DNA from 2 places in the Dietzia sp. Cai40 genome. Region 2 is predicted to be linked to the other one. Evidence: predicted binding sites of a transcription regulator. Region 2 holds the regulator's gene; the other holds the start of a gene.
The links. Region 2 encodes LexA, which represses DNA repair genes until DNA is damaged. Its sites were predicted from a motif close to CGAACANNTGTTCG; they were not measured.

Region 1 (14,475 bases), on a different contig from region 2:
ACTCCTCGGAGAACAGGCCGAGGTCGCTGCCCCGGGACACCATGGTCTCCATGAGGGTCTGGGCCTCGTCGACGCGGCCGCTCCCGGCGTACTGCTCGACCAGCCAGAAGGTGCACAGAACGAACGGGTACTCGCCGCCCTCGAGGCCGTCGATCCCGCTGTCGACCCGGTAGCGGTGGACGAAACCCTCCTCGGTGACGAGGTCACGTTCGATACACGCCACCGTCCCGAGCATCCGGGGATCGCCGTAGTCCAGGAATCCGGTATGGGGCAACTGCAGGAGGGAGGCGTCCACCTCGGAGTTGTCGTAGGTCTGGGTGAAGCTGCCCAACTCGTCGTCGAACCCGTGCTCGTCGATCTCCTCGGCCAGGCGGGACCGGAGCTCGCGCCACCGCTCCACGGGTCCGTCGAGCCCGTGCTGCTCGACCGCGCGGACGCCACGGTCGAACGCGGCCCACATCATGGCCCGCCCGTGGGTGAAGTGGTGGGTGGACCCGCGCATCTCCCAGATCCCGTGGTCCTCGCGGTCGAAGTGCTTCTCCGCGTAGCGCAGGAGACCCTTCTGCAGGCCCCAGGTGTACTCGTCCTCGTGGACACCGGCCTCGCGCAGGTCGTGCAGGGCTATCATGACCTCCCCCACCACGTCGGCCTGATACTGGTCCGCCGCCCCGTTGCCGACCCGCACCGGCCGGGAGTCCTCGTAGCCGTCGAGGTGGTCAAGTTCCATCTCGATCAGCTGGCGTTCCCCGCCCAGGCCGTACATGATCTTGACGTCGTCGACGTCGCCGGCAACCGCGCGGAGAAGCCAGTCCCGCCAGAGCGCGGCACCCTCGGTGAGGCCGTGCGCCACCACGACCTCGATGGTGAAGGCGGCGTCGCGGAGCCAGGTGTAGCGGTAGTCCCAGTTCCTCTCGCCGCCGAAGTACTCGGGCAGCGAGGTGGTCGGCGCGGCCACGATGGCGCCCGTGTCCAGATTGGTCAGCGCCCGCAGGACCAGGAGCGACCGGGTCACCTCCGGCTGGGGATCGCACTCGACCTCCAGCTGTGACGACCAGTCGGTCCAGGCGCTGATGGTCGCCGCGATCGTCTCGTCGGCGTCGGGCGGGTCGGGGACCTCCTCGTGGGACGGGAACCAGGTCAGGTCCCAGTCCAGCCGTTCTCCGGCGCGGACATCGAATGATCCCTGGAGTCGCCGGGCGCGCCCACCTTCCTGGGACTGCTCGTCCTCGCGCACGGCGGCCCGGGCGTGGGTGTCGTCGCTGGGCGACAAGTCGTCGTCGTCCTCGTCAGGCCAGTGCAACATCGGACCGGTCACCAGGATGCCGTCGGGGCCCGCCAGGGCCAGCAACGCGCGGTCCTGGCCGTCCCTGGCGATCTCCCGGGTCCACGGCGTGGCGCGTGCGTAGTCGAACCTCAGGCGCAGGTCGTGCTCGACGGCCACCTCGCCGTCGAGGCATTCGACCCGGCGGATCAGGTCCCCCTGCGACTCGCTGCGCAGGAGGCAGTCGGTCACCCGGGCGGTGCCGGTCGGCGACCGCCAGGTCGTCTCGAGCACGAAGGTCTCCGGGATGTAGCGGCGATCGAGCACCTCGCCGTCGACTACCGAAAGGCACCACCGGCCGTCCTCCGGGCCGCCGAGCAGGGCTGAGAACACTGCAGGGGAGTCGAACCTGGGGAGGCAGAGCCAGTCGATGCTCCCGTCCCGCGACACCAGCGCGCCGGTACGCAGGTCGGACAGCAGGGCGTAGTCCTCGAGGGGAGTGCTGCGCGTCGAGCCGCCCATCTCTAGAAGACGGGCTTGCCGCCGGTCACCCCGAGCACAGTGCCCGAGACGTAACCGGCGTCGGCGGGCGAGGCGAGGAAGACGAACGCTCCCGCACATTCCGCGGGCTGACCCGCGCGACCGAGCGGGGTGTCCGAACCGAACTCCTCCAGCTTCTCGCCGGGCTGCGTGGCCGGCTGCAGCGGCGTCCAGATGGGGCCGGGCGCGACCGCGTTCACCCGGATGCCCCGGGGCCCGAGTTCGGAGGCGAGGTTGACGGTGAGGTTGTTCAGGGCCGACTTGGTGGCCGCATAGTCGAGCAGCGGCGGGGCCGGTTGGTAGGCCTGGATCGACGTGGTCGTGATGATCGAGGACCCGGGGCCGAGGTGGTCCAGCGCCTCCTGGCTCGCCCAGATCGTGGCGTACAGGTTGGTCTTGAACACCCGGTCCATGTTCTCGCTGTCGATGGTCTCCAGACCCTCGCCGCGAGCGTGTTGGTAACCGGCGTTGTTCACCAGGATGTCCAGTCCGCCGAGCTGCTCCGCGGCGTCCCGGACCATCTGACGGCACTGGGACTCCTCGCGCAGGTCACAGGGGAGGAGTACCGCCCGCCGGCCCGCGTCCTCGATCCAGCCCCGGGTGTCCTGGGCGTCGGACTCCTCCTCCGGCATGTAGGAGATCGCCACGTCGGCTCCCTCTCGGGCGTAGGCGATGGCCGCGGCCCGCCCGATCCCCGAGTCCCCGCCCGTGATCAGGGCCTTCATCCCCTGGAGCTTGCCTGATCCGCGGTAGGTCTGTTCCCCGTGATCGGGCACCGGGGTCATCTCGGAGCTGAGCCCGGGGGGCCGCTGCTCCTGGGGCGGGAACCCGCCGCTGTCGTTCGTCATCTCCTCGGCGCGTCGTGTGATATCGCTCGTGGTGCTCATATCTCCAACGTACGTAAAGGTGTCGTATCCGCCACCGGGGCCGGACGGCGTCCGGAGGCCCCGAGCGGGTCAGCGGGCGTCGACCTCCCGTGCGTCAGCGACCCAGCAGGCCCTTGGCGATGTGTGTCACCTGGATCTCGTTGCTACCGGCGTAGATCATGATCGACTTGGCATCCCTGGCGAGTTGTTCGACCCGGTACTCCGCCATGTAGCCGTTGCCGCCGAAGAGCTGCACCGCCTCCATCGCGACCTCGGTGGCCGCCTCGGAGGAGTAGAGCTTCATCGCCGACGCCTCGGCCAGGGTCAGGGGCTTTCCGGCGCGGGCCCGTTCGATGGAGTGGAACACCATGTTCTGCACGTTGATCCGCGCCACCTCCATCCGGGCCAGCTTGAGTTGGATCAGCTGGAACCGCCCGATCTCCTGGCCCCAGAGGGTGCGCTCGCGCGAGTAGTCCACGCACAGTCGGTGGCACTCCTGGATGATGCCCAGCGCCATGATCGCCACCCCGGTGCGTTCGGCGGTGAAGCTGGACTTGGCGGACTCGCGACCGTCGCCACCACGGTGTTCCTCGGTCTCCCCCAGGAGGCGGTCGCGGCCGAGCCGGACGTCGTTGAAGAACAACTCGCCGGTGGGGGAGCTGTGCAGACCCATCTTCTTGAACGGCGCGCTCTGCGTGAGGCCGTCCATCCCCGTGTCCAGGACGAATGTCAGGACCTTGCGGTCACGCTTGGCCGCCGCGGCGTCGCGGTCGTCGGCTCCGGCCGCCGCGCCCTCGTCGAGCTTGGCGTAGACGATCATCACGTCGGCATGCGGGCCGTTGGTGATGAACGTCTTGCGGCCGTTGAGGATGTAGTCGTCGCCGTCCCTCCGCACATAGGTCCGCATCCCGCCGAACGCGTCGGACCCCGAGTCCGGCTCCGTGATCGCCCACGACGCGACCTTCTCCATGGTCACGATGCCCGGCAGCCAGCGTTCCTTCTGCGCCAGCGTCCCGCGCGACATGATGGTCGTGGCACCCAGGCCGATGCTCACCCCGAGCGCCGACACCAGACCCATGCAGGCCCCGGCGAGTTCGCTGATCACCACCGCCATCAGCGAGTCCTGGCCCTCAAACGCTCCGCTCGAACCGCCCGAGCTCTCCGAATCGCCCGACCCGTCTGACCCGCCCGACCCGTCTGACCCGCCCGACTCCCGCGCCCGCTGCCTGGCGAGCATCTTCTCCACGCCGTCGGCGGCCATGGTGTCGATCCCGAACTCCGCGAACAACTTACGGATGATCGGATAGGGCGGCATCTCCCCGCTCTCCAGGCCGTCCAGATTGGGGCGGATCTCCTTGGCGATGAAGCCCCGCACGGCCTCCCGGATCATCAGATCGGTCTCGGACCACTCGTACATCGGTGTCTCGTCTCCTCGGTGCCCCAGGCCGCCGCTGGAACATGTTCCGGTTCAGTCTGTCGCGCCCCGGGGCGTGGGACGGGGTTTCGGCGTGAAACGTCTCCCGCCGGGCAATCCCCGCAGAACCTGCGGGAGGTCGAGCACACTCGGGTGCATGAGTGCTCCCCTCGACGACGCATCCGACCCGGCCGGCGACACCCAGGCGGGCGGCACCCGGGCCGGCGACACCCAGGCGGGCCGCGACCAACTGGGGAGGATCGGTCTGTGGACGGGCTCCCTGGAGGGCGTGCCGCCGGCCGGGATCCCGGATCTGCTCGGCGAACTCGAGGAGCAGGGCTGGGGGTCGCTGTGGTTCGGCGAGGCCGTCGGGCGCGAGGCGTTCACCGCCGCGCAGCTCTACCTCGGGGCCACCCGCCGTATGGCCATCGGTACGGGCATCGCCAACATCTACGGTCGGGACGCCTCGGCGGCGGGGGCGGCCGCGCGCACCATCGAGGCCATGCACCCCGGCCGCTTCGTCCTGGGTCTGGGCGTGTCCCACGCTCCGCTGGTCGAACGGCACCGCGGGCACAACTACGGGCGTCCACTGTCGGCGATGCGCGAGTACCTCGACGCGCTCGACCGGACCCAGCCCATGGCGGCGGGGGAGGACACCATGCCGCCGGTGGTCCTGGCCGCGCTCGGTCCCAAGATGCTCGAACTGTCCCGGGACCGGACCGCCGGCGCGCACCCTTATCTGACCCTCCCCGAGCACACGGCGCGGGCGCGCGAGATCCTCGGCGGAACCGGGGAGGACGGACCGGCCCTGGTCGTGGAACACGCCGCGGTGGTCGCCACCGGCGTGGAGGACGACGACGAGCTGTGGCGGTCGCGGGCCCGGGACCACCTGAACATCTACACCGGGCTGCCCAACTACCGGAACTCCTGGACCCGCCAGGGTTTCGACGAGTCCGACTACGTCCGAGGCGGCAGCGACCGCCTCCAGTCGGCCATGGTGACCCGGGGGGTCGAGGCCACCCGGGCGCGGGTACAGGAACACCTGGACGCGGGCGCCTCGACGGTGCTCGTGCAGGTGCTCGGGGAGAACATCCTGGTCCCGCCCGTCGAGGACTGGCGGCACGCGTACGAGGGGCTCCTGGGCTGACGGAACCCGGTGCGGGGTCAGCCGGTGTAGGCGACGGTGTCGACGACGATCGGTCCCGCCTCGGCTCCACCGGTGGTGGTGAGTCGGTACTCGACCCGGCCGGATCCGGTGGGGATGATCGCGTCGTACGGGTGCGCGATGGGGTCCGGTACTCCGAGGGAGATCCGCGGGTGGGGGATCTGCGCGACCTTCTCCCCGCTCGCGCCGGTGTCCAGGTTGCGCCACGAGAGCGTGGCGGTCAGAGCGCACGGACCCACGCCGACGACCGCGAATGCCCAGCTCACACTGGCCGTCCCGGGATAGCCGTCACCTCGCAGTGAGGTGGACACGGCACCGGCGCACGCACCGGTGGGTGATCCGCCCCAGGCGACCAGACGGTTCGGGGCGGGCAGGAGCTGGGTGAGGGCCTCGGAGGAGCCCTGTGCGTTCGCGGTGGCCGGGGCCGCGAGGGCGGCGGCCAGTGCGACTGCCGTGGCGGCGAGGGTCGCGGTCACGGTGGCGGTGGGTCGGCGGATGGCCCGCCGGGTCGTGCCGGTGGTGTTCACCACCCCCATGCTGGCACCGGGTGAGGCGGACCACAAGGGTCCGGGGTCGACAGCGAACGCGTTCGACACCTGTCTGTAGTGTCCGACTAAAGGGTTTCCGAGAGGACACATCAATGGGCGGCAGGACGCGCGGCGGGGACGCTGTTCGGGCGGAGCAGAACGGACTGATCGTCGTCCTGGCCTTCGGCGGGATCGTCATGTCCCTCACCCAGACCCTGGTGATCCCGCTGCTGGGGATGCTGCCCGCCATCCTCGGCACCTCGGCGACCAACGCCGCGTGGGTCGTCACGGTGACCCTGCTCGCCGGAGCGGTGGCCGGCCCGATGATGGGCCGCCTCGGCGACCTCTATCCCAAGAAGAACGTCCTGATCGGCGTCACCGCGGTGATGGTCATCGGGTCCGTCCTGTGCGCACTGTCCACTTCGCTGTGGCCGATGCTCATCGGGCGTGCGCTCCAGGGCGTGGGGATCGGCGTGATCCCGATCGGCATCGCGACGATGCGCGAGGTGCTGCCCGCCGTCCGACTCGGCCCGGCGATCGCCCTCATGAGCTCCTCGTTGGGGGTCGGTGGTGCGCTCGGGCTCCCGGCAGCCGCGGCGCTGGCCCAATACGGCTCCTGGCAGTGGATGTTCTGGGGTACGGCGGTGCTCGGCGTGGGGATCATCGTCATGATGGCCCTGCGTATCCGGTCGCTCCCGGCCGCCAAACCCGACGGGACCCTGGACCCGATCGGAGCCGTGGGACTCGCGGTGGGTCTGATCTCGCTCCTGCTGGCGGTGTCGAAGGGCGCGGACTGGGGCTGGCTCTCGGCGTTGACCCTCGGGCTGTTCGCGCTGGCTGCCGTCGCGTTTCCCGTGTGGGGCTGGTGGGTGCTGCGTCACCCGTCCCCGCTCATCGACCTGAGGGTGGCGGCCCGCCGACCGGTCCTGTTGACCAACATCGCCTCGATCCTCGTGGGCATGGGTCTGTACGCGCAGCTGCTCGTCATCCCCCAGATACTCCAGCTCCCGGTGGCCACCGGCCACGGGCTGGGGCAGTCGATGGTCGCCATGGGGCTGTGGATCGCGCCCGGCGGGTTGGCCATGATGGCCGTCTCCCCGATCAGCGGACGACTCATCACCACACGGGGTCCCAAGCCCACGCTCATCCTGGGATCGCTGGTCATCGCATCGGGGTACGCCTCCGCCATGTTCCTCATGGGCTCGACGTGGGGCGTCATGATCGCGGCCGTCATCACCAGCTCCGGCGTGGGTCTGGCCTACGGTGCCATGCCCGCCCTCATCATGTCGTCGGTGCCGCACTCCGAGATGGGGTCCGCCAACAGCGTCAACACCCTCATGCGGTCGATCGGCACCACCACGGCCGCGGCGGTACTCGGGGTGATCCTCACGCAGATGTCCGTGGACTTCGGGGGGTTGTTCGTGCCCACCGAGACCGGTTTCCGCGTGGGCCTGTTGCTCGGGTGCGGGGTCGCTCTGGCGGCTGCCGCGGTCGCCGCCATGATCCCGCCCCCGTGGGAGACGGAGGACTGACCCACGGCACCTCGGGACGCACCCCCCCCGAGGCGTTGCAGGATCGTTACCTGATCCGCATATGTGTTCGATATAATCGAACACAGGAGCGATTCAGGTGAGGAGTAGCGATGATCTGCAGTGGCAGTGCGGCCGATGGCGTGGCCGCCGAACTCCTCGCCTCAGAGGTGCTGTTCGCCGAGAATCGCGCGGCCGCCGCGAGATGCCGGGGTGTCCATGCCCTCGTCGAGCACCACGAACGGCAGCTCGAGGCGCGACTGCAGGAGATGGGCCCGGGGGAGCCTGACTGGTCCAGGCTCGACCCCATCGATCACACCTGCCAGTCTCTGGTCGCCACGACCGGTGTGACGTACTCGCGGGCGAGTGACGTGGTCGGGTTGGCCGTGGACGTGCACGCCTGGGCCCCCGCGGTTCTGGATGCGATGGAATCGGGGCTGTTATGCGAGCGCATCGCGATGCTGCTGTGTAGCCGGATCAGGGACGTGGACCCCTCCCTCAGCCACGAGGTACAGGCCGCTGTCGTCGAGGACTATCTCAAGCGACTCCATAGGGGGGAGCGGCCCAACCGGAGGACGATCTCCCGGCACGCGGACAACGTCGTCGCGAAGATCGACCCGGAGGGCGAGGCAGAGCGCCGCCGTGACGCCGCCTTCGGTCGGGGCGTGCGATTTCGCAGAGAAGACCGCGGGATGTGCACCATGACAGCCCGTCTGCCCGCAGCTGCGGGGGCGGTTCTCGCGGAGCGAATCGACGCCTTCGCGGGAAAAGCGGCGCCAGGTGACCGCCGCACCCTTTCGCAGCGGCGCGCCGACGCGTTGGTGGCGATGGCCACCGGTGACCATGTCGTGGTGGACCCCGACGGCGGGTATCGCGGCACATCCGCCGCAGGATCTGCGGACCCGACGCCGGGTTCAGCCCGCGGCTCGGACGCGGCTCGGGGCGGGGGAAACGGCGCGCGCACGGGCGAGGCCGCCGGCAGCGGGGCCAGTGCCGGTGACGGTGCCCCTGCTGCTGCTGCTGAGGATGCGGCGGGGCAGCGGGGGGCCGATGGAGCGGACGACCCCGTGCACGCACCGGTGAACGTCTCGCCGCTACTGCGTCCGCGTGTGACCGTGATCGCCAACGGAGTCGGAGCGCCTCGACTGGAGTTCGCCAGAACGGGAGAAGCAGCGCTCGAGACCCTGACCCGTCTGCTCGAGTCCGCGAAGGGCGCGACCTTCGAGCTCGTGGACACTCGACCCGGAACCCACGATGGCGGTGAGAGCGCCTATCGCTATCGGATTCCTCCAGACCTGGCGCGACGGGTCCGAATGAGAGACGGGACCTGTCGGCATCCCGGTTGCGCGGTGCCGGCGGAATCCTGCGACATAGATCATATTGTCCCCTTCAACCACTCCGATCCCTCGAGTGGCGGGCTGACCATCGAGAAGAACCTGATGTGCATGTGTCGGCGGCATCACCGGTACAAGACCTTCTCCGACGCCCACTATGAGTACCTCGACGGCGGGCGGATCAAGATCCGATTCGGCAGACATGTCCTGACCACAACTCCTACAGGCCCGCTGGCGCGGGCCCGCGGGTTCGTGACCGCCCCGGTGTCCCCGCGTCCCAACCGGCCACCCGGGAGGTCGCCGGGCGCCAGCTCCGAAGATGGCCCCGAGCGCAGCAGGCGGCGCGGCGATCACGACGACGACCCGCCCCCGTTCTGACGGGGGCCGGACCCCAGATCCCGGATCCCGGACCCCGCGCCCCGGGCGCTCTCTCTGCTATTGGTTCTGCCGCCGGCTCAACTCTGCGCGCGGGCGATGATCTCCTCGGCGAGCTCAGCTGGGCGTTCCTCGGGTATCCAGTGGCTCGCACCGGACATCTCCACGAAGCGGTAGTCGGCGTCCACGTAGTGGGCGGTCCGCTCGGCGCCACCGCGGCCGAGTGCCGGGTCGTGATCGCTCCAGACGAAGGTCGTGGGCACGCGGACACGGGCGGTCGCCTTCCCGGGTGAGGCGAAGGGCAGCGCGCGGTACCACCCCAGTCCACCGGGCACGGCGCCGTCGGCGACCATCTCGCTGCGGTAGCGGGCGATCATCTCCGGCGTCATGCCCATCGTGGCGAGAGCGCGTTCCGCCGGGCCTCCGTCCGAAGTGAGCACCCGCTCGGGAACCCGCGGCAACTGGAAGAACCCGATGTACCAGGAGCGCAGCAGCTGGTCGGAGACGATCATCGCGCGGCGGAAGGCCGCCAGGTGGGGCACCGACACCGCGGTGAGCGACCGGACCCGGTCGGGATGCGCGGCGGCCACACCCCACGCCACGGCCGCGCCCCAGTCGTGGCCGACGACGTGGGCGGCGGGCAGGTTCGCGCTGTCGAGCAGGGCGAGGACGTCGCCCACCAACTCGGACAGTCGATATGCCCGCCGACCCCTGGGGCGGGCGGTGGAGCAGTAGCCACGCTGGTCCAGGACCAGCGTGCGGAACCCGGCCGCGTGGAGGAGGGGCGCCACCGCGTCCCAGCTGCTCGTGCGCTGCGGGAATCCGTGGAGGAGCACTACGACCTCGCCGTCGGCCGGGCCGGAGTCGATGGCCCGGAAACGGAGGCGGCCGCGGGAGAACGTGATCTCCGCGGACCGCGGCGGCTCGGAACCCAGCGATTCAGAGCTCAGCGGCTCGGAACCCAGCGATTCAGAACTCGGCGGAGTCTGGCCTGGGACGGTCGGATCAGCCACGGACGTATCCTCTCCGGACGGCCCGCTCGAGGATGCCCAGGGTCGCTTTGAGTGCGGACGCGTCCAGCACCGGCAGGATGCCGGAATCGCGCCACTTGGGATGGGCGTCGGACCAGTCGTAGTAGCTCACGACCTCCGTCAGTGGCCCGTCGAGGTCCCCGGCGCTGCCTCCGCCTCCGCCTCCGTCCGCGGTCCCGCTGCCGAGCTGCGTCAGGCGATACCCGTAGGTGTGACCGATCGGCGGCTTGATCTGGCCGTCGATGGTCCAGGCGATCTCCTCACCCGGCAGGAACCGGGTGATGATGACGGTCACGTCGTACCGGCCGAGGTCGTAGTCGCCGAGCGATTCCCGATCCATGTGCACGACGAACCGGTCGCCCGAGGCCGTGACCGTCGAGCCCTCGGCCGACTGGAGCATCCCCGAGGAGTCGATGGCCACGTGACCGTCGGGGTCGCAGAGCACAGCGAACACCCGGTCCGCCGGCGCCGCGATGACCCGCCTGGCCTCGAGGCGTGTCCCGGGGGCGGCGTCGTCGGCCCCGGACGAGCTGGTCGATTCGATGTCCGTCATGCCGTTGACGCTACCCCCGGGTATCAGCGCGGCGCTGCCATCAGCACCGCTCCGGCCTCACATCCGTGCCGCCCTCAGATCTGTGCCGCCTTCAGATCTGTGCCGCCTTCAGATCTGTGCCGCGATCAGATCCGTGCGGGATCCGGCCGGTCCCACGCACGGTGGGTCGCCAGCAGCGGCTTGAGCGCGGGCAGGACTCCCGCCGCCTCGTCCACCACCACGACACCGGGGGTGTCGGCGGTGAGCCCGAAGTCGACGAACTGGTCGACGGGCGCGAGCGAGGCGATCGCCTTCTTGTGGCGGAACATCTCGCTGATCAGCACGTCCGTGTTCGCGTCGGCGGGCAGGTCCACCACGACCAGGGCGTCGAACTCGATGGACCGCTGGGTGCGGTAGGTGCGGGAGACCGTGACCGTCTCTGCATCGTCCGCATCGCTTCCACCGAGCGTGCCGCCGGTCGGGGCGATGACCAGCGGGACCATGTCGTCGTCGAATACAGCCTGCTCCAGCGCCTTGACCGCGGCGACGTCGGAGGCCTCGGTGACGAGGATCCCGATGAGGCGACCGTCGGAGGGCCACTCGCGGCCGATCTGGGACAGAGCGGGGCTGGTGACGACCTCGGCCACCGGGACCTTGGCGGGCGCGGGTAGACCGAGACCGGTGGCGACGGTGACGGCGAGGTCGTGGTCGATCCGGGCCAGCTGCTCGACCTGGCGGATCTTGATGTTCTCCTCGTAGCACTTGCCCAGCTCGAAGGTGTACGCGCCGGCGATGTGCTCCTTCTCCACCTCGGTCATGCTGGAGTAGAACATCGTCACCTGCGAGTAGTGGTCGTCGAAGGTGGCCGGCGCGTCCCGGACCACCTGCGCGTCGGCGATGTGCTGCGCCACCTCGACCAGGGCACCGTCGTCGGCGCCGGCCAGGAACGGGCACCCGCCGTCGAGGCTGTTGGGCTTGTACGGCGCGACCCCCACGTGGTCGGCGGTCTGGTGCATACCGTCCCGCAGCATGTCGTTGACCGGGGCGTGCGGGCGGTTGATCGGCAGCTGCCCGAAGTTCGGTCCACCCAGCCGCGAGATCTGGGTGTCGAGGTAGGAGAACAGCCGGCCCTGGAGGAGCGGGTCGTTGGTCACGTCGATCCCGGGCACGAGGTGGCCCGGGTGGAACGCGATCTGCTCCGTCTCCGCGAAGTAGTTCTTGGGGTTGGCGTTGAGCGTCATGGTGCCGATCACCTGGACCGGCGCGAGCTCCTCCGGGACGAACTTGGTCGGGTCGAGCAGGTCGATGCCGTGGAACATCTCGCTCACCCCGTCGGAGTCCACCGTGTCCGGGAAGACCTGGATGCCCAGGTCCCACTTGGGGAACGCGCCGGCCTCGATGGCATCGGCGAGATCCCGGCGGTGCAGGTCCGGATCCATGCCGGCCGCGATCTGGGCCTCCTCCCACACCAGCGAGTGCACGCCGAGGTGGGGCTTCCAGTGGAACTTGACCAGGTTGGTCTCGCCGGCGGCGTTGATCAGCCGGAAGGTGTGGACGCCGAAGCCCTCCATCATCCGGTAGGAGCGGGGGATGCCGCGGTCGGACATGTTCCACATCGCGTGCGCCTGACCCTCGGTGTGGAGTGAGACGAAGTCCCAGAACGTATCGTGTGCGCTCTGGGCCTGCGGGATCTCGCGGTCCGGGTGCGGCTTGCCCGCGTGGATGACGTCCGGGAACTTGATGGCGTCCTGGATGAAGAACACCGGGATGTTGTTGCCGACCAGGTCCCAGGTCCCCTCCTCGGAGTAGAACTTGGTGGCGAACCCGCGGGTATCGCGGACGCTGTCGGCAGACCCGCGCGACCCGAGGACGGTGGAGAAGCGGACAAAGACCTCGGTCTGCTTGCCCTCCGCGAACAACCCGGCGCGGCACACGCTCGCCGCCGCCCCGTTGGCCTCGAAGACACCGTGAGCACCGGCGCCGCGGGCGTGGACCACGCGCTCCGGGATCCGCTCGTGGTCGAAGTGGGTGATCTTCTCCCGCAGGTGGTGATCCTGCAGGAGGGTCGGGCCGCGGCGGCCGGCCTTCTGGGAGTGGTCCGTCTCAGAGAGCCGCGCCCCCTGCGCGGTGGTGAGGAACTCGCCCTGCTGGCGGGCGGCGTCCTCGGTGTCAGAGGACTCCGCACCGGTGGGGCTGAACGGCGTCGGGCCCTTCTGGTCAGGCTTGGGGGGAAGCGGGCCGGTGGGGTCGGTCGGCTCCTCGAGTGAGGGGGGCTTTGGCGCCGGGACGCCGGGAACGACGTCGCCAGCGCCGACGATGTCGTCGGCGAGTTGTTCGGCCTTGTCCACGATTTTCTTGGCTGCAGCTCCGGCCGTCTTGGATGCGGCGGACTTCTTGTCGGACATGTGACTCCTCCGAGGGTTGCGTGTGAGTTCACGGGTCGTGCCGACTCTCCCACTCGGCGCGGACTTCGCAACCAGTCGCGAAGGGGTCGGAGCAGGAGTACGCTCCGGCGCTCGGCCACCCGGTCCCGCGGCGTGTGGGTCCCGTTCCCGGCGGCGTGCCCTCATGCGGCGCGAAGTCGACGTCGTCTGAGGTCAGCGCGCCTATGGTGTTCCCATGACGACCCACGGTGAGGACGCCGGCACGGCCGCGATCCCCCGATCCCATCTCCCGTATCCGGTGGTCCTGGCGGCGGCCTGGGCGGCCTGCCTGCTCCTGATCGCCGGGGGCGGGTGGATCCTCGGCCAGGCCATCGGACGACTGTCGGTGATCCTGGCGCCACTCGCGATCGCGGTGTTGCTCGCCGCCATGCTCCGGCCGCTGGTGGACCGCGTGCCCCGGCGGGTCCCGCGGGCGCTGGCGGCGCTCGTCGTCGTCCTCGGGGTCCTGGCGCTGGTGGTGGGCGCGCTGGCGCTGGTCACCACCCAGCTCGCGACCGGGGTCCCGGAGATGAGGGAGAAACTCGGCAGCGGCGTCGACACCGCCCTGCAGTGGCTGGAGGACGGCCCGCTCCACCTGACCGCCGACCGGTTGCAGGAGGCCGTCGCGCAGGTCCGCGCCTGGATCGAGTCCCACTCCGAGGCGGTGGCCGCGGGCGCGGTCCAGTTCGGGCACACGGCCGTCGACGCGGTGGCCGGTCTGCTCATCTGCCTGGTGGCCCTGTTCTTCTTCCTCTACCAGGGGGAGAAGCTGTGGGCGTTCTTCGTCGGGTGGTTCCCCCGCGCGAGCCGCCTCAACGTCGACCGCGCGCTGCGACAGGGCTGGGGCAGCCTCGGCGCCTACACCCGGACGCAGCTGACCGTGGCCGCGATCAATGCCACCGGGGTCGGGCTCGGTGCGCTGGTGCTGCGCGTGCCCTTCGTGATCCCCATCGTGGTGGTGGTGTTCCTCGCGTCGTTCGTCCCCATCGTGGGCACCCTCGTCGCGGGGCTGATCCCCACCGCGCTGGCGCTGGTGGACCGGGGACCGGTGATCGCCATCGCGATGCTGGCGATCGTCCTGGTGGTCCACCAGGTGGAGTCGCACGTGCTGCAGCCCGTCCTCATGGGTCACGCGGTGGCCCTTCACCCGCTGGCCGTGATCGTGGTGGTGGCCTCGGGCACCTACCTGTTCGGCATCGTGGGAGCGCTGTTCGCCGTCCCCGTCACCGCCATGGTGAACACCGTGGTGCGGTACCTGGCAGGGGGGACGGGCGGGGACGTGGACCGGGAACCCGCCGAGGGGCCGGGACTGGTGCCCGACCGCGCCGTGGTCTCCGGGCCGGACGACGACTCCGGACCTGACGACGACGAGCCCGCGGTGCCCGGCGGCGACCCCGCCACCCGCTGACCCACCACCCCCACCGAGAGGAACCGATGACCTTCAGCATGGAACTGACCGACGAGCAGCGCGAGCTGCA
Region 2 (14,475 bases):
CGGTGTGGAGGTGACGGTCTACCCGGCCCTGCAGGTCCGCCCCGACGGCATCCACCGGATCGCCTGCGCCACAGAGACGGAACGTCGAGCCGCGCAGACGACAGCGGTACTGACCCTGATCTCAGCGGACCTGATCTCGGCGGCATCGATAGTCCGGGGTCGTCCGGTCGAGCAACGCCTCGCGCTCACCCAGTATCCCCACGGGGGTGCCGATGGACTGGTCTCGGACGCGGCGCTGGCGGCGTGCGGGCGGCTGATCGCCGGACGCAGAGGAGAGCCGGTACTCACCGTGCACGACTTCGACGAGTTGCGAGCGCGCGCGCGATCCGAGGCGCCGGCCGCCATCACGGCCTCGATCTCCGCCGCCCTTCCGGCGTTGGTCGCCGCGCAGTCGGTCTCCGCCCGGCTGGACCAGGTACCACGCGACCTCGCGGACGACGTCAGGCCCGCTCTGGACTTCCTCGTGGGAAAGGGATTCCTCGCCCGACACCCGGCGGAGGTCCTCCCGCAACTGGAACGCCACGTGAGGGCGATCGACCTCAGGCTGGACCTCGCGGAGAAGTCACCGTCGAGGTACCGGGAGCTCGCCGCCCGGTTGGAGAAGTCGGAGGCCACTGTCGCGGAGGCGACGGCGGCGCTCCGCCGACGACCGGGTGGGGCGCGGGCAGCCCGGGATCTCCGGTGGATGTTGGCCGAATACCGTGTCGGCCTCTTCGCGCAGTCTCTGGGTACCGCGCGCCCGGTCTCCGCCGAGAGGATCGAGAAGGCGGTCGCCGCCGCGCTCTCCCGGCGGAACGCGCGTTGAGCCCTCACACCGCCCGTACACAGGAGCCGATCCCGGTGCGACGCGGAGACGACCGGGACTAGTGAGCAGCGTGCCGTTCGCGAAGGGCGATGATCTCGCTCTCGAAATCCGCAGCGGAACTGAATTGTTTGTACACGGAGGCGAATCGCAGATACGCGACCTCGTCCAGATCTTGTAGAGGCCCCAGGATCGCCAGCCCGATCTCGTGAGCGGGGACCTCTGAGGCGCCGCCGGCCCGGACAGCGTCTTCGACCTGCTGCGCGAGCCGCCGGAGCGCGTCCTCGTCGACCGACCTCCCCTGGCACGCGCGTCGCACACCGCGGACCACTTTGTCGCGGCTGAAACGCTCCGTCACACCGTTGCGCTTGAGGACGGTCAACAACGGGGTCTCGAGGGTGGTGAACCGGTGTCCGCAGTCGGGGCACTCGCGTCGACGCCGGATCGCCTGCCCTTCGTCGACCGACCGCGAGTCGATCACCCGTGAGTCCTCGTGGTGACATATGGGGCAGTACATTCCAGCTTCGCCATTCGTCGACCTGGTCCGAACCGCTCCGCCGGCCGGAGCCGACGGCGGTGCGGGGGCGACGGGCCGCCGTCCCGGGTCCATTCTAGGAGGCGATACCGTGGGTCACGCGTAGGCGGGCCCGCCCAGGAGTGCCAATGCGAGCAGCATCAGGATTCCGAAGACGATTCCACAGGCCACCAGAGCCCACGTCGGCACATCGTCCACCACCGGCGCACTCGACCTCGCCTCGCTACCGCATGCCCTGACCCTTTCCGCGGACGCGGGGCGGACGAGCACTCGCCGTCCGGGCGCCACCGACCGCGTGGCCGTCTGGCGCCCCCGGTCGAGCGTGCGGATGACGGGACGGGCCCCGGCATCAGGGCGGGGACGCACCCTGGACGAAACGGGCCGGTCGTGATCGGTCACGCAGACCTCCGTCCAGGGCACGGAGGGACGCGATCGTGGCTGCATCTCCATAACGGTCATGAGAACTCCCAACTCGATACGGTGTGCGAACCTCATTCGCACGCCCGTGTGCCTTGTTGTGCACATCTGTTCGAACCCGAACCTGCCTAGAGTTGTATCACGCGGGTCCGACAGAGTCGACATTCGTGGCGACATTTCTTCGAACACCTGTGTGGCGCTCACGTCCGACGGGCAGTAGGGTGTACACAGATAGCGACGTCGAACACCCATTCGCCGAAGGGACCCCCACATGCCCAAGCCCGACTTCGAGGCCCTGACGACCCGCCAGAAGAGCGTTCTGTTGCACATCCACGACACGGTCAAGGACCGGGGCTATCCCCCGAGCATCCGAGAGATCGGTGACGCCGTCGGTCTGCAGTCGACCTCCTCGGTGGCCCACCAGTTGCGGACGTTGGAGAAGAAGGGCTTCCTGACCCGTGATCCGCACAAGCCGCGGGCGGTCGACGTCCACGGCGTCCCGGGGCAGCGGTCCCGAGGTCGTCGCGCGCCCGTCCAGCAGGAGACGCGTCCCAGCGGGGCCGTGGAACCCGTCTACGTCCCTGTCCTGGGGCGGATCGCGGCCGGCGGTCCGATCCTCGCCGAGCAGGCGGTGGAGGAGGTCTTCCCCCTCCCCTCCGACCTGGTGGGTTCCGGGGACCTGTTCATGCTCAGAGTGGTCGGCGAGTCGATGATCGACGCCGCGATCTGTGACGGGGACTACGTGGTGGTGCGCCGTCAGAACGTCGCGGACAACGGCGAGATCGTGGCGGCGATGATCGACGGGGAGGCCACGGTCAAGACTTTCCGCCGGGATTCGAGCGGGGTGTGGCTCCTGCCCCACAACCCGTCGTTCAGTCCGATTCCCGGGGAGCACGCGACGATCCTCGGAAAGGTCGTCACGGTCTTCCGCAAGCTCTGAGCCGGCCGGATCCGAGTGTCGCCTGATCCGTCGACGGGGTCAGGCGACACCGTCACGGGATCCGGGGACCCGATACTCCCCGAGCTCTCCGGCCACGGAGGCCGGAAGCCGGACCACGATCCTCGTGCCGTCCTTCGTGTGATCCTCGTCCACCACGGCGCCCTCCGCGTGGACACGGGAGACCACATCACCCCGGGTGAACGGGATCTCGAGTGTGACCTCCGTGTCCCCGGAGGCGACCACCCGCATTATTCGGTCGAGGAGCTCGTCGAACCCCTCACCCGTCGCCGCCGAGACGAAGACCGCGTCCGGCAGGGCGTGGTGCAGTTCCGTCAACACCACCGGGTCAGCGACGTCGACCTTGTTGATCACCACGAGTTCGCGGGGCCTCTCGGCCTTCTGCTCTTCCACGACGTCGTTGATGACGGTGCGGACGGCCTCGATCTGGCGCAGGGGGAAGGCGTCCGATCCGTCGACGACGTGCAGGAGCAACTCGGAGTCCACGACCTCCTCCAACGTCGAGCGGAACGCCTCGACGAGCTGGGTCGGGAGGTGTCGGACGAATCCGACCGTATCTGTGAAGACCACGACCCGCCCGTCGGGGAGCTCGGCCCGCCGCGTGGTGGGGTCCAGCGTGGCGAACAGAGCGTTCTGGACCAGTACGCCCGCACCGGTCAAGCGGTTGAGCAGGCTCGACTTCCCGGCGTTGGTGTACCCGGCGATCGCGATCGACGGCACCGGGGTGGCGCGACGGCGATGCCGCTTGGTGTCCCGGGCCTGCTTCATGCCCTTGATCTCACGGCGCAGCCTCGCCGTGCGCTCCCTGATTCGGCGGCGGTCCGTCTCGATCTTGGTCTCACCGGGACCACGGAGTCCGACGCCTCCGTTGCTGCCCGCCCGGCCACCCGCCTGCCGGGAGAGTGCCTCACCCCAGCCACGCAGTCGCGGGAGCATGTACTCCATCTGCGCCAAGGACACCTGGGCCTTACCCTCACGGCTGGTCGCGTGTTGGGCGAAGATGTCGAGGATCAGCGCGGTGCGGTCGATCACCTTGACGTTGACGACCTTCTCGAGCGCGATGAGCTGACCCGGCGTGAGCTCGCCGTCGCAGATCACCGTGTCCGCCCCCGTCGCGGTGATCACGTCCTTCAGGGTCTTGGCCTTCCCCGAACCGATGTAGGTGGCGGGGTCCGGCTTGTCGCGGCGCTGGATCAGCGCGTCGCAGACCTCGGAGCCTGCGGTCTCGGCGAGCTGTGCCAACTCGGCCATCGCGGCCTCCGCCTGGGCGGCGGTGCCCTCGGTCCAGACCCCGACCAGCACGACCCGCTCGAGGCGGAGTTGGCGGTACTCGGCGTCGTTGACGTCCTGGAGTTCGGTCGACAACCCGACGACCCGGCGCAGCGAGGAGCGCTCCTCGAGCTGGAATTCTCCGACCGAAGGGTCATGGTCTCGTGTGGCCCGGTCAGGGGCGGTGTCATCGATAGTCATTCACCGGCATCATCTCACAATTCCGGTCGGGACGCCTCCGTGCGGCGCGCGGGTAGCGGTCGCCGGTACCGCCCCTCGGCGACGATCACGGACGGCCCCGTCAGAGTGGAACCCACGCCGGTCAGGGCCACCGCGACCTCTCCCCCGGGAACGGACACCACCACGTCACCGGTGGCCTGTCCGGCGTCGGCGAGGGCCGCGACGGCCGTGGCGACGATTCCGGTGCCGCAGGACATCGTCTCCCCGGATCCTCGCTCGTGGACGCGCATCGACACCCGACCGTCGGTGAGCGGGGTGGCGATCTCCACGTTGACGCCGGCGGGGAAGAAGCCGGTGTCGAACTCGGGCGCCTCGTGCACCGGCAGTTCGCGCAACCCGTCGGCCCCCAGGCCCGGGACCACGCACGCGAGGTGGGGGTTACCCATGTCGACGGCGAGTCCGGCGTACACCCGGCCACCGAGCTCCACGGACGAGACCCCGAAAAGCCGGGGCTCGCCCATGTCCACACGGACCACGGCCTGGTCACCGTCATGGATCAGAATATCGGCGGGCCGAGGACCGGATCGTGTGCCCACGGGGATCCGGCCGGCCCCGACCCTGCCGGTCGCCACCAGGGCGTGGGCGAACACCCTGACCCCGTTCCCGCACATCTCCGCGATCGATCCGTCTGCGTTCCGGTAGTCCATGAACCAGTCCGCGGCGTCGACGCCCTCCGGGAGGACGGCGAGGACGCCCTGGTCGACCAGTGCACCCGCGGTGGCGATGCGCAGCACCCCGTCGGCGCCGAGGCCGGCCCGTCTGTCGCAGACGGCGCGCACCAGGTCCTCGTCGAGGTCCACCTCCGCGTGGTCGTCGGGCAGGACCACGAAGTCGTTGAGCGTTCCGTGCCCCTTGATAAAGGCGAGGCCGTCGAGAGTGGCGGTCGGGGGCGCGGGTGTCATGCCATCAGATCCTAGCCAATCCGACCGCCGTTCCACGCTGCGGAAAACCCGGATGATCCCTCGGCAGGGGGGCACTACAGTCGGAGGCGAGAACGGTCCCTATGTGAGGAGAGCATCGATGTCCGAACGCATCACCGTCGGCGACGTCCAGGTCGACGAGGTCCTGTACGACTTCGTCAACACCCAGGCGATCCCGGGCACCGGGGTCGATCCCGACGCGTTCTGGGCGGGAGTCTCCGAGATCTTCACCGACCTGGCCCCGCGCAACCGCGAGCTGCTCGCCGTCCGCGACGACCTGCAGTCGAGGATCGACTCCTGGCACCACGAGAACCCCGCCCCGATCGACCCGGCCACCTACCGTGCGTTCCTGCAGGAGATCGGCTACCTGGTCCCGGAGCCGGACTCCGTTCAGGTCAGCACCCAGAACGTGGACGACGAGATCGCCACGGTCGCGGGCCCCCAGTTGGTCGTGCCGATCATGAACGCGCGTTTCGCGATCAACGCCGCCAACGCCCGGTGGGGTTCGTTGTACGACGCGCTCTACGGCACCGACGCGATCCCGGAGTCCGGTGGGGCCGAGCAGGGGTCCTCCTACAACAAGGTCCGCGGGGACCGCGTCATCGCCTGGGCCCGCGAGTTCCTCGACGACGCCGCGCCGCTCGACTCCGGCAGTCACGTCGGCACCACGGGCTACACCGTGGTGGACGGCCGACTGCAGGTGACACTCGCCGACGGGGCGACGACAGGCCTCGCCGATCCCGCACAGTTCGTCGGCTACCTGGGCGACGGCGCCGCCCCGACCTCGGTCCTCCTGCGCAACAACGGCCTTCACGTGGAGGTCCAGATCGACGCCGACTCACCGATCGGATCGACCGACTCCGCCGGCGTCAAGGACGTTGTCCTGGAGTCCGCCGTCTCCACCATCATGGACTTCGAGGACTCCGTCGCGGCCGTCGACGCCGAGGACAAGACCCACGGCTACCGCAACTGGCTGGGTCTGATGAAGGGCGACCTCTCCGAGGAGATCAGCAAGGGCGACAAGACCTTCACCCGCGTCCTCCACGACGACCGGGTCTTCACCGCGCCCGACGGATCCGGCGAGGTCCGGCTCCACGGCCGCTCGATGCTCTTCGTCCGCAATGTGGGGCATCTCATGACCACCCCCGCGGTCCTCGACGCGGACGGGAACGAGTTGCCCGAGGGCATCCTCGACGCCCTGATCACCTCGCTGGCGGGCATGCACGGCATCGCGCCGGGCAACGAGCGCGGCAACAGCCGCACCGGGTCCATCTACATCGTCAAGCCCAAGCAGCACGGCCCGGCCGAGGTGGCCTTCACCACCGAGCTGTTCGGCCGGGTCGAGGCGCTCCTCGGTCTGCCGGAGAACACCCTCAAGGTGGGCATCATGGACGAGGAGCGGCGCACCTCGGTCAACCTCGCCGCCTGCATCGCCGAGGCCACCGATCGCGTCGTCTTCATCAATACCGGCTTCCTCGACCGGACCGGGGACGAGATCCACACCTCCATGGAGGCCGGCCCAATGATCCGCAAGGGTGAGATGAAGTCCGCCCGCTGGATGACCGCCTACGAGGACTTCAACGTCGACACCGGCCTGGCCTGCGGTCTGCGCGGTCGCGCGCAGATCGGGAAGGGCATGTGGGCCAAGACCGACCTCATGGCCGAGATGCTCGCCGAGAAGATCGGGCAGCCGAGGGCCGGCGCCAACACCGCGTGGGTGCCGTCGCCGACCGGCGCGACCCTCCACGCGACCCACTACCACCGGGTGAACGTGATGTCCCGACAGGAGGAACTCCTCGCCGGCGGACCGCGCGCGAGCGTCGACGACATCCTCAGCGTCCCCCTCGCGACCGACACGAACTGGACCGACGCCGAGAAGAAGGAGGAGGTCGACAACTCGTGCCAGACCATCCTCGGTTATGTCGTCCGGTGGGTCGAACAGGGCATCGGCGTCTCGAAGGTGCCGGACATCCACGACGTCAACCTGATGGAGGACCGCGCCACCCTGCGGATCTCCTCGCAGATGCTCGCCAACTGGATCCGTCACGACATCATCACGGCCGAGGACGTCGAGGACTCGTTGCGCCGGATGGCGGAGATCGTCGACCAGCAGAACGCCGGTGACGAGGCATACCGGAACATGGCGCCGGACTTCGACTCGTCGATCGCCTGGCAGGCCGCCCGCGAGCTCATCCTCGAGGGGACCGGGCAGCCCTCGGGCTACACCGAGCCGATCCTGCACCGTCGCCGCCGCGAGTTCAAGGCCGCCAACGGGCTGTAGAACGGCCCCGCCGCGAAGCCCGGAAGGATCCGCTGCCCGCACACCGGGATCCGCTTCCCCACAGGGGTAGCGGATCCCGGGCCGAGGTAGCGGATCCTTCCGCGTCAGGGGTGCAGGTCCGCGACGGCCGCCCTGAGGACCCCGACGGCGGCGTCGCGGCGCTCCTCGGTGAACCTCGCCTCGGGCCCCGACGCGGACACCGCGACCGCGGCGTCCCCGACCCCCACCGTGATCGCGACACAGCGGACGCCCTCCTCCTGTTCCGACTCGTCGGTGGCGAACCCCACCCTGCGTACGCGGGCGAGCTCGTCCAACAACCGGTCCGGGTCGACGATGGTGGCATCCGTGTACCCGGGCATGCCGGTCCGTTCCAGCATCGCGCGGACCTCGTCGTCGTCGTCCCGGGCGACCAACGCCTTCCCCACCGCCGTGCAGTGCACGTGCACCCGACGGCCCACCTCGGTGAACATCCGCATCGAGTGCGGCGACGGGACCTGGGCGAGGTACACGACACCGTCCCCCTCACGAACGGCGAGGTTGGCGGTCTCGCCGGTCCCGTCGACCACGGCCGCGAGCACCGGCTGGGCCCACGACCACGTCGCCCTCCCCGCGACCTCGCCGATCCGCTGCAATCGGGGGCCGAGCAGATAGTCGCGGCGCGCGTCCCGGCGGAGGTGACCCGACTCGGCGAGCGTCCCGCACAGCCGGTGGACGGTGGCCGCGGCCAGACCCGTGTCGGCGCACAGCTCCCCGAGGGACGCGCGGCCGCCCCGCCGGGCCAACGAGTCGAGGAGGGCGAACGCCCGGTCGACCGACTGGACGCGGGTGCGGCCGGGGTTCGAGGCGCTCATCGCGGAGCCTCACCGAGGAGCTCGAGTGCTGTCTCCACAGGGGTCCGTCCACCGCGGGGCGTGCCGTCGACCTGGCGGGTGTCGGTGTCGATCCACCTGATGCGGTGATCACGCCCGAACCACGACCGCTGCCTGCGCACGTACCGGCGGGTGCCGATCACCGTGCGCTCCCGGGCGCGGGCCACCCCCTCGTCGTCGATCCCCAGCTCGTCGTCCATCTCGTCGAGAACCTGCGCGTACCCGATGGCCCGCCGGGCCGTCACGCCCTCGAGCAGTCCGAGCCCGACGAGCCCACGCACCTCGTCGATCAGCCCGTCGGCGAACATGCGCCCGGTACGGGCGTCCAGCCGGTCATCGAGCTCGGGAAGCGCGCACCGTAGGCCGAGCAGCCGCGTGCCCCACCGAGGTGCGCCGATGGTCGGTCTCGAGGCGGAGAACGGCTGACCGGTCAGCTCCACCACCTCCAGTGCCCGAACAGTCCGGCGGGGATCGGTCGGCAGGATGGTCCGAGCGGCCTCGGGGTCCGCGCGGGCGAGCTCGGCGTGCAACGCCCGGACCCCGATCTCCTCGAGGCGCCGTTCGTAGCGCGCCCGGACCGCGGGATCCGTGTCGGGGATGGACCAGCCGTCGACCAGGGCCTGGATGTACATCATCGATCCTCCGCACAGGATCGGCACGTTCCCGCGCTCCCGGATCTCCGCGATCTCGCGCTCGGCCTCGCGACGGAAGTCGGCGACGCTCGCGGTCTCGGTCACCTCGAGGACGTCGAGCCTGTGGTGCGGGATGCCACGTCGGAGGGACGGCGGGAGCTTCGCGGTACCGATGTCCATGCCGCGGTACTGCTGCATGGCGTCACAATTGACCACCTCCCCGCCCAGCCGCTGCGCCAGATCGAGGGCGAGGTCGGACTTCCCGGTGCCGGTCGGGCCCACCACCGCGACCGGTGCGGGGCCGCTCACCCGTGACCCCACTGACCCGGGGAATCCGACGACGACGAGAGATCCCAGCGAGCGCAGTGATACCCCACACCGAACGGCGCCCAGGACACCGACTCCACCGCAGACCTCTCCCCGACCAGCCCGGCCAGCCCGAGCCACGCGGGCCGGCTCCACCACCCCACGGCCTCCGCCACCGCGTCACCGGGATCGGGCAGCGGGCCACCGCGCCGCAGCCACTCGGTGAGCTCCGAGTCGAGGGCGACACCACGCGGGTCCTCGGGCACGGGTGCCCGGGGGGTGAGGGAGGCGGGACCGTCCCCCACGACGACCACGAGGGTGTCGCGCCCGGGGGGCCGAGAGACCCGTCCACCGCCGGTGACGCCCGCGAACGACCGGGGCTGGTCGATCCCGGCGCGGTCGAGCAGCCACCATGCGATCAGGGCCGCGTCGGGGACATCGTCGTACTCGGCTTCCACCGCCTCGGAACGCCCGACCCGGACCGCCGCCCCCCACCTCGACAGCGAGGAACGGACGTCACCCATCGTCCGCCCCTCGGGGTCCGAGCCGAGCACGAGCACCCTCTCGAGGCCGGACGACGCCGTCCTGAGCAGATCCAGCGCGGCGTCGACCTGGCCGGCGGTCTCCGCGGCCGCCTCTCCGGACAGTTCGGGCACCAGAACCGGCGCGCCGGGGACCAGGACGACAGGGGTGCTCACACCGAGCACCTTACTGACCTCCGCGGGAGCGCCCTCCCGGGACTCTGTCGGACTCGCTGGGGATACCCCGGCGCCCGGGCGGCGGTTGGTACACACTAGGGGGATGCCGCCCCCTCACCGGGCCGGCGAGGCGACGACCGGTGGGATCCCGGCGATGGTGCCGTGTCACGCGGCAGAACGAAACGAGGACCAGATGAGCGACCAGTCACCGACCACCCCCGGGGAGGCGAACCCCGGAACGTCCGCACCGACCCCCACGCCGACCCCGGGCCCGCGTCCCGGTGCGCCGTCCCCCGCAGCACTGGCCCGGAAGGTGGCACCGCGAGCGGTGGCGGCCCCCGAGTCGCGCATCGTCCGGGCGTCGGACCCGTCCGAATGGGGTCGGGTCGACGACTCCGGCGCCGTGTTCGTCAGGACCTCCGAGGGCGAACGCCAGGTCGGCTCCTGGCAGGCGGGTGCACCCGAGGAAGGTCTGGCCCACTTCGGCCTCCGGTACGACGACCTGGTCGCGGAGGTCTCACTCCTCGAGGCGCGACTCGACTCGCACCCACAGGACGCGCGAAAGACCCGGGCCTCCGCCGAGGCCCTCGCCGAGCAGCTCCCCTCCGCTGCGGCCGTGGGAGATCTCGACGCCCTCGCGACCCGACTCGCCACCGTGGTCGAGCGCTCCGGCGCTGTCGAGGTCGAGGCGCGCCAGCGCAAGGACGAGGAGCGCGCCACCGCGATCGCCCGCAAGGAGGCGCTGGCCGTCGAGGCGGAGGAGATCGGTGAGTCGTCCACCCAGTGGAAGGCCGCCGGCGATCGCCTCAGGGAGATCCTCGACGAGTGGAAGACCATTCGCGGCATCGACCGCAAGACCGACGACGCACTGTGGAAGCGCTTCTCCAAGGCCCGCGAGGCGTTCAACCGGCGCCGTGGTTCCCACTTCGCGGAACTCGACCGCACCCGCGCCTCCGTCAAGCGGGTGAAGGAGGAGCTGGTCGAACGAGCCGAAGCCATCTCGGCCTCGACCGACTGGAACGACACGGCCACCGCGTTCAGGCGCCTCATGGACGAGTGGAAAGCCGCGGGCCGCGCTCCCCGCGAGGCCGACGACGCCCTGTGGAAGCGCTTCAAGGCGGCCCAGGACACGTTCTTCGACGCCCGCCACGCCGCGGCCGCCGAGCGTGACGCGGAGTTCGAGGGCAATGCGGACGCCAAGGAGGCGCTGCTCACCGAGTTCTCGGCCCGGATCGACCCGGACAAGGGCCTCGACGCGGCCCGTGCCGCGCTACGGGAGCTACAGACCCGCTGGGAGGAGATCGGCAAGGTCCCGCGGGAGAGGATGGGGCAGCTCGAGGGACGGATCCGCGCCCTGGAGAAGTCCGTCTCCGACGCGGCCGACGCCGAATGGCGGCGTACCGACCCCGAGGCCAAGGCCCGCGCCGCCCAGTTCTGGGTGCGGGTGGACGATTTCGAGGCACAGGCCGCGAAGGCCGACGCGGCGGGCAAGTCGAAGGACGCCGAGAAGGCCCGCGCGCAGGCCATGCAGTGGAAGGAATGGGCCGAGGCCGCCGAGAACGCGGTCGACACCCGCTGATCACGCCGACAGGGCCCCACCGACACGGTGGGGCCCTGCTGCACGGGGTGGGTCCGACGGGTGCGGCGACCCGGTTCAGTCGCGGTGGCGGACGGAGTCCTCGAGCTCGCGCTGTTCGGGGGTGCGCGCCCACAGCACGCCGGCCAGGGTCATCACCAGCAGCAGCACCAGGATCACGCTGACGTACAAGCCGATCCCGGGGGCGCCGAAGTCCTGGAAGTCGGGGTTCGGTCCCCGTCCGGACTGGCGCAGCCAGATCGCCAGCATCCCGTACACCGTGGCCACGCAACTGGCGCCCCAGGCGATCCCCGCCGCCCACCACTTCTGGGTGATGATCATGACGGCGCCGAACAGGATGGCGCCGGCCGAGTAGAGCAGGACGAACACGTGGGAGGGCAGCGAGGTCTGTTGGTCCCGGGCCGCCTCGGTGAAGAAGAGCACGTCCAGTCCACGCACCCCGTCGCTGTGGGGAAGCGCGAGAGCGGCGGCGAGCAACACGATCAGCAACGCCGACGCCAGATAGGCCCTGCCGATGACGAGGGTGTGGCCCAACATCCTGTCCCTGCGTCGGAACTCCGAATCCACGGTCCTGCTGGATTCCATGATCCCCTGGATGGGGTCCGGGCGGTCAGCGGTGTTCACGTGAGGCATCCCTTCTGGGTGGTGTCGGAGGCGAGGGCATCACGTCGCAGCGTGGGCAGTCCGAGCCCCACGCCAATCGGGGGGGTCTCCGGCTTCTCACCGGCCTCGTGCCGGTCACCCGCCCTGGTGGCCCGACAGGTCAGCACGCCGTCGTCGGCGAGCAGATGGTGCGGGGCGGCCGAGCTGATCCGGGTGGTGACCACGTCGCCGGGTCGGATCCGCCCGGCGTGCTCCCCCACCGGGGCGAAGTGCACCAGACGGCCGTCCCGGGCCCTGCCGGTCATCCGGGCGGTGGCGGCGTCCTTCCGGCCCTGGTCGGCGGTGACGAGCAGCTCGACCTCGCGACCGACCTGCTTCCGGTTCTCCTCGAGGGTGATCCGCTCCTGCAGGTCGATCAGCCTCTCGTAGCGCTCCTGCACGACGGACTTGGGTATCTGGTCGGTCATCGTCGCCGCCGGAGTCCCCGGTCGCGGTGAGTACTGGAAGGTGAACGCGCTCGTGAACCGCGCCTTCTCCACGACGTCGAGGGTGGCCTGGAAGTCCTCCTCGGTCTCCCCGGGGAATCCGACGATGATGTCCGTGGTGATGGCCGCGTGCGGCATCGCGGCCCGCACCCTGTCCAGGATGCCCAGAAAGCGCTCCGACCGGTACGAACGGCGCATCGCGCGCAGGACACGGTCCGAGCCGGACTGCAGGGGCATGTGAAGCTGCGGGCACACGGCGGGGGTGTCGGCCATCGCCTCGATCACGTCGTCGGTGAACTCCGCGGGATGTGGTGAGGTGAACCGGATCCGCTCGATGCCCTCGACCCGACCGGCGGCGCGCAGCAACTTCGCGAAGGCGCCCCTGTCGGATGGTTCGGCGGGATCGTGGAACGACCGCCCGTAGGCGTTGACGTTCTGTCCGAGCAGGGTGACCTCCAGGACACCCTCATCCGCCAGTGCCTTCATCTCGGCGAGGACCTCACCGGGTCTCCGGTCCACCTCCTTGCCGCGGAGGGACGGGACGATGCAGAACGTGCAGGTGTTGTTGCAGCCGACGGAGACCGAGACCCAGCCGGCGTAGGCGGACTCCCGGGTGGCGGGAAGGGTCGAGGGGAAGTGCTGGAGCGAGTCGGCGATCTCCACCTCGGCCCGCTCGTTGTGCCGGGAGCGCTGGAGCAGGGTGGGCAGATGCCCGAGATTGTGGGTACCGAAGACGACGTCGACCCACGGGGCCCGTGAGACCACGACGTCCTTGTCCTTCTGTGCCAGGCATCCGCCGACCGCGATCTGCAGTCGGGGATTGGCGTCCTTCCACGGCCGCAGGTGGCCGAGCGTGCCGTACAGGCGGTTGTCCGCGTTCTCGCGGACCGCGCACGTGTTGAACACCACGAGGTCCGGAAGATCGCCCCGGGCGGGATCGGCCTCCCCCTCGAACGGCACGTACCCGGCCGCGTCGAGCACGCCCGAGAGCCGCTCGGAGTCATGGACGTTCATCTGGCACCCGAAGGTCCGCACCTGGTACGTGCGCCCCTCGACGCGCTCGACACCGGTGTCTCCGGCCGTCGCCTGCAGGTCGGTCACGAGAGAATCCACGCAGGCCAGGGTACTCAGGGCGACACCTGGGCCGCCAATTCGGCATCGACCACCGTCATCGCCAACCCCGTCGGATAGCCCCGGCGGGCGAGGAACGCCACCAGCCTGCGCCGTTCTCCCTGGAGATCCGCCCCGGGACCGGGGTCGACCGGGCTGCGGCTGAGCCGCGCGCGCACGAGGTCGGTGGCCTGCTGTCGGTCATCGGCCTCGTCGATGCCGGCCACCGCCCCCGCGATATGCACCTCGGCGACGCCCTTCTCGCGCAGCTCGCGTTCGAGTGCACCCCGCGACCGTCCGCGTCGACGCCGCCGACCCCTGACCCATTCCGAGGCGAAGTCCGCGTCATCGAGCAGACCCCAGGCGCGGACCCTGTCCAGGGCCTCGTCCACCGCATCCGGCGCATGCTCCTTACCCAGAAGCCGCTCCCGCAGTTCGTGTCGGCTCCGTGGCCGGTGGCGCAGAAGCCGGAGAGCCGCCGTCGCGGCCTCGTGGGCCTCGGGGGCCAACGGAGGCAGGTCCGAACTGCTTGACGGCCTGGCCTCCACCGCCGCGATCGCGGTGCGCAGGTCGTACGCGTCGACACCCTGCCCCCGCTCGGCCGCACGCGGGTCCTGCACGCTCATCAGAACTCGACGGGCACCACGTCGATGGGCGCGTCCTCGTCGGACTCCGCCTCGATCTCCGCGATCTCCGCACCCGCCCCGATGTTGAGCTTGTCGAGGATCTTGCGCTCGATCTCGTCGCGGACCG

Region 1: the regulator LexA is predicted to act here: its motif matches at 7,362-7,375, upstream of G6022_RS05050 (HNH endonuclease signature motif containing protein).

The regions. Positions count from the first base shown of each region.
Region 1 is NZ_JAALEB010000106.1:3,849-18,323, forward strand. Features, by position in the region: gene G6022_RS05020 (glycoside hydrolase family 15 protein) at 1-1,783, opposite strand, end outside; gene G6022_RS05025 (SDR family oxidoreductase) at 1,786-2,649, opposite strand; gene G6022_RS05030 (acyl-CoA dehydrogenase family protein) at 2,783-4,084, opposite strand; gene G6022_RS05035 (TIGR03620 family F420-dependent LLM class oxidoreductase) at 4,239-5,228, shown strand; gene G6022_RS05040 (hypothetical protein) at 5,246-5,782, opposite strand; gene G6022_RS05045 (MFS transporter) at 5,887-7,305, shown strand; gene G6022_RS05050 (HNH endonuclease signature motif containing protein) at 7,416-9,014, shown strand; gene G6022_RS05055 (alpha/beta fold hydrolase) at 9,092-9,916, opposite strand; gene G6022_RS05060 (polyketide cyclase) at 10,017-10,595, opposite strand; gene G6022_RS05065 (catalase) at 10,721-12,979, opposite strand; gene G6022_RS05070 (AI-2E family transporter) at 13,194-14,405, shown strand; gene G6022_RS05075 (acyl-CoA dehydrogenase family protein) at 14,432-14,475, shown strand, end outside.
Region 2 is NZ_JAALEB010000227.1:3,921-18,395, forward strand. Features, by position in the region: gene hrpA (ATP-dependent RNA helicase HrpA) at 1-805, shown strand, start outside; gene nrdR (transcriptional regulator NrdR) at 864-1,319, opposite strand; gene lexA (transcriptional repressor LexA) at 2,026-2,694, shown strand; gene hflX (GTPase HflX) at 2,734-4,182, opposite strand; gene dapF (diaminopimelate epimerase) at 4,197-5,123, opposite strand; gene G6022_RS09560 (malate synthase G) at 5,242-7,422, shown strand; gene G6022_RS09565 (IclR family transcriptional regulator) at 7,527-8,273, opposite strand; gene miaA (tRNA (adenosine(37)-N6)-dimethylallyltransferase MiaA) at 8,270-9,232, opposite strand; gene G6022_RS09575 (hypothetical protein) at 9,229-9,927, opposite strand; gene G6022_RS09580 (DUF349 domain-containing protein) at 10,121-11,506, shown strand; gene G6022_RS09585 (hypothetical protein) at 11,582-12,157, opposite strand; gene miaB (tRNA (N6-isopentenyl adenosine(37)-C2)-methylthiotransferase MiaB) at 12,145-13,713, opposite strand; gene G6022_RS09595 (regulatory protein RecX) at 13,740-14,348, opposite strand; gene recA (recombinase RecA) at 14,348-14,475, opposite strand, start outside.